2 regions of the Bacillus sp. CGMCC 1.16607 genome follow, and region 2 is predicted to be linked to the other one. Evidence: riboswitches for the same ligand, from Rfam matches in the RefSeq annotation. Region 2 holds a riboswitch; the other holds the start of a gene.

Region 1 (2,412 bases), on a different contig from region 2:
GAGGAAATTGTATTAATCCAATGACGTTATCATGGTTTTCCGACTTACTGTCAGAATACCGTGTATATTCACCTGATACAATAGGTCATCCAGGATACAGTTCAGAAACAAGAATATCTGCAAAAGATAATAGTTTTGCTTTGTGGATCCTTGATTTAATGGATCATTTTCAAATTGAAAAGGCTGCATTTGCGGGTCCATCCTATGGTGGGGGAATTATCTTACGCCTTGCTACCTATTTTCCCGAAAGAATAGCTTGTTCAATTCTATATGCCCCGGCTGGAATTTTACTAGGGTCAAAGATAGAAATGATCAGAAAAATATTAATTCCACTTCTAAGCTTAAAAATGACGGGAAATAAAAAGTATATGAAAAAAATAGCAGATGCAATGTCAGATTATTGCATGAAGGATATGGATGCTGACATTATTATGGAGATATTCCGAAGTACCAAATTAGAACAGGAAATGCCAAAGCTGACAACAGCAAGCGAGCTCAATAAATATTCAGCTCCGACAATGATTATTGGTGGGAAAAAGGATATTTTCTTTCCAGGTGAAAGAATGATAGAAACAGCTAAAAAGATCATTCCTAATATTACTGCTAGCCATTTCTACGATATGGGCCATTTCGCTTCCGAAGAAATGCTAAAGAAGATAAACCGTGATATGATTTCATTTATAAAAACGTATTATTAGTCTGAATGATTCATAGATTAATTTTCGATTCTTTCACCTATAATGTAAAAGCCCGGTAATAAAAAATATCGGTATAAGAACCTTTCCCTTATCATTAACAATGAAACTTTTTTGAGAAAATAATAATAAAATGGTTGACTATGTAAGAGAAACGTATTATCCTTAGTTTTGTTAAATAGTTAAATAATTTAATTCTTATCCAGAGAGGTGGAGGGACATGGCCCTGCGAAACCTCGGCAGCAGATTCTCCTTAGAAAATACTGTGCCAAATCCATCAGGTGACAAGACCTGAAAGATAAGAAGAGACGATTTATTATTCAATCCTCTTCTTTCTTCAAGAAGAGGATTTTCTGTTTTGAAAATAAATTTAGGTAATTTGTTATTTTAGAATAATTATATTATTATTTAAAAATTTAATAATTTTCTTATCCAGAGAGGTGGAGGGTCTGGCCCTATGAAACCTCGGCAGCGGGTTCTTGAAAAGAATACTGTGCCAATTCCATCAGGAAGAAATAACCTGAAAGATAAGATGAGTATTTGTTCGCTAGAAGCTCCTCATCTTATTTATGGTGAGGGGCTTTTTCAATTGTATAAGGAGTGATCATGAAGTGGAAAAGGTTTCATTTTGGCTCGAACCAACTTAATTGATCAAGTTGTGAGTTGGGGATAAGTGGAAATTAATTTAGGGCTTTTTCAAACTATAATTCATAGTATTCTTATAGGAAAACTAATTATTTGTAAGGGGTTGATTGAAAATGATGTTTATATTTAAACGTTTAATGGCAATGATCGTTACCCTGTGGATTATTGTTACACTTACATTTTTTATTATGCATTACATTCCAGGCGATCCGTTCGCAACAGATGCCAAAGCATTGCCAGAAGAAACATTAAAAAACATGCGAGCAAAATACAACTTAGATGAACCTTTACCGATCCAATACATACTTTATTTGAAAAATTTAGTCCAGTTAGATTTAGGTCCTTCGATTCAATCAAAAACAAGAGATGTAAATACGCTAATTTTGGAAGGATTCGCTCCTTCGGCAATATTGGGAATTCAATCTCTTATCTTGGCTATTATTTTTGGTATTGGTCTAGGTGTCATGGCAGCCCTTCATCATAATAGATTGTTAGATTATCAATCAATGTTTATAGCTATTATTGGAATTTCTGTTCCAAGCTTTATTTTCGCTCCCTTACTTATTAAATATGTTGCAGTCGAATGGGGACTTCTGCCAGTTGCTTCTTGGGGAACATGGAAACATACCTTATTGCCAACTCTTGCTTTAGCAGTCGGACCTTTAGCCATTATCGCTCGTTTTGTAAGAACCAGCATGTTAGAAGTCTTAAATCAAAATTATATTAAGACGGCTGAAGCAAAGGGCTTGACAACTTTTGAAATTGTTTGGAAACACGGGATTCGCAATGCTCTTATTCCGGTCGTTTCGTTTATAGGTCCGCTATTCGCTGCAGTTATTACAGGGACCTTTGTTGTTGAAAAGATTTTTGCTATTCCAGGGATCGGAAAATACTTTGTAGATAGTATTTTTAACCGTGATTATCCCGTGATTTTAGGAACAACAATTTTCTATAGCGTGATTTTAATCGTGACCTTGTTTGTTATTGATATTTGTTACAGATTAATAGATCCGCGTATTAAATTATCTAGTGGAGGTGAATAAGCGTGGGAAACTATTCAACTGATTTGGAC
Region 2 (2,412 bases):
AGCTGAGGAGCCATATTACAGTTATGACACATTTTTTTCGTATGCGGAAACTCATAACGAAGACATAGTAGAAGCCATAAAAACCGGCTATAAAATGAAATTCAATACACTTGGCGGGATTCAAACATGGCTAAAAGAGAAATTTGAATTTGTACCCGAAATTGACTTTTCCTTCGTCCCTGGAAAAATTGACAACCTGAAATTATCTAAGAAACAACTAAACACACTTTATCACGTTTTAGCCAAAAATTGGGTAATGTTAGTCAAGACAGAAAGTACTGGGGAAATCGTTTTTCATGAAAATAATTTTCATGAATTAATAGAAAGATTTGAAGAAGAGATTATGGTGAAATTAATCATTATATCTGAATATGAAAATAGCAAAAATCGTCAATCTTTATAAACGAATAAGGTAGACAATGTACTAGAGGAAAAAGTTAGTCTTAGTATTTTGAAACTGTTCATTTGCTCCCATGCAATATGTGTCGTAATAAAAGTATTGACCATGTAATTTTTTCCTGTTAATATTTGTATTAATTTGAATAGTCTTATCAAGAGTGGCGGAGGGAAAGGCCCTGCGAAGCCCGGCAACCTTCAAACATATCGTTTGAAAAGGTGCTAAATCCTTCAAAGTTTTTTAACTTTGAGAGATAAGAGATCGGAATTTTTTTAACCTCTCTATCTCGTGATGGAGGGGTTTTTATTTTCTTCACGATAAGCCTAAATCTTTAGATTCGAGAGGAGTAAACAATGAAAAAAATTAAAGTGGCTTTATTGGGTCTGGGGACTGTTGGTTTTGGAACTTATACAGCACTAACAGAACGTGAGGAGAAATTCGCTTCATTAATTGGAAAAACATTTGAAATTACAGGGATTTTGATAAAGGATGAAGAAAAACCTCGTGAGATTGATAAGCAGACGTTAATTACCACTTGCTTTGAGTACTTATTTCTCAACGAAGCTCCTGATGTTGTGATTGAGGTAATGGGAGGCATCGAACCAGCATTTAGTTATATAAAGCGAGCTTTACAATCTGGCTGCCATGTAGTTTCCGCCAATAAAGACTTGATAGCCAAACATGGAAAAGAACTAAGGGATCTTGCTTCGGCTCACCATGTACGTTTTGTGTATGAAGCAAGCGTAGCCGGAGGAATTCCTATTTTAAGAACGATAAAGGAATTACTAGTAGGCAATCAAATTGAGAATGTGGAAGGAATTCTTAATGGGACCTCCAACTTTATCTTATCCAATATGCGAACAGCGGGAGCTTCCTTCGAGAAAGCCCTAGAACTTGCTCAACAAAAAGGATATGCAGAATCAGATCCAACGAATGATATTGAAGGGATTGATGCTTTTTTTAAAGCAATGGTGTTATGCGATTGGATATTTGGCCGTCAACCTGATTGGAAGCAAGTGAATGTCGAAGGTATTACAAATATCACAATAGATGAAATACAATTGGCATCTCAGCTTGGACTCCGTGTAAAACATCTCGTTCTTATAAACAGTGATTTACATGTCGAGATTAAGCCGGTTTTTGTTGATTCGGATCATCCTTTATACGGAGTCGAAAATGTCGATAATGCTATTCGACTAAAAACTGACATTCTTGGCTATTTGACTTTACAAGGAGCAGGTGCTGGAGCAGAAGCGACTTCTAGCGCAGTCATCGAAGATTTATTATCGATATATTTAACCAAACCCATCAATCGTGAGGTAAACATTAATACAGTCAACACATCTTGCGAGAAACAAAGTGATGGGCAAAAGATCTACTTATTATTTTATGATAAAAGTCAGGCTAGATCGGAAGAATTATATTCACAACTTGCTAAATATGGAACAATCCTTACAACAGGATATCAATCTAGCTCTAAGAAAAGCTATATTTTATATAAGGGAAGTCTGAAAGAATACGAGAGTCTTATCCACTTTAAAAAATATGAAGTAAAGGTATTTAATCATACCTTATATGCAAATGTAGTTCAGCCTGAATTCGTAAATGAAGGATAAAGTAAAGGTGAATATGCTAGACAACCATTGATAAACTTGGTTAAGAAGAGATTGATTGAACTAAGCTAATAAATAATCGAACAGTGTCAAGCGCTGTTCGATTATGGTACCTGCCCCTTCATACATAGTCACCGAATCTTTCATCAACAAACTTGTCCCGACAGCATAGTATATAAGATAAAAAATCAACAAAAAAGGAGCACAACGCATATGATGTTTCCTTATACGAAGTTACATTATATCAATGATCAAATAGGATTTGGAGTGATAGCAACTACATTTATTCCCAAAGGAACCATTACATGGGCTTTGGATGAGATGGACCAAATACTAGAACCAGAGTTTGTTGCTAAATTGGATAAACATAGACGGAGATTTATCAATAAATATTCTTTCCGT

What was found. Region 2 has a riboswitch for S-adenosylmethionine ahead of ACFSO7_RS12525 (homoserine dehydrogenase). Riboswitches for the same ligand answer to the same signal wherever they lie in the genome.
Region 1: linked by a shared signal. The riboswitch ahead of ACFSO7_RS10365 (ABC transporter permease) and the one ahead of ACFSO7_RS12525 (homoserine dehydrogenase) in region 2 are both predicted to bind S-adenosylmethionine.

The regions. Positions count from the first base shown of each region.
Region 1 covers NZ_JBHUJX010000018.1:34,547-36,958, reverse strand. The annotation lists gene ACFSO7_RS10370 (alpha/beta fold hydrolase) at 1-698, shown strand, start outside; SAM riboswitch class I at 891-1,000, shown strand; SAM riboswitch class I at 1,121-1,229, shown strand; gene ACFSO7_RS10365 (ABC transporter permease) at 1,457-2,383, shown strand; gene ACFSO7_RS10360 (ABC transporter permease) at 2,386-2,412, shown strand, end outside.
Region 2 covers NZ_JBHUJX010000019.1:20,440-22,851, forward strand. The annotation lists gene ACFSO7_RS12520 (hypothetical protein) at 1-403, shown strand, start outside; SAM riboswitch class I at 546-657, shown strand; gene ACFSO7_RS12525 (homoserine dehydrogenase) at 751-2,013, shown strand; gene ACFSO7_RS12530 (SET domain-containing protein) at 2,224-2,412, shown strand, end outside.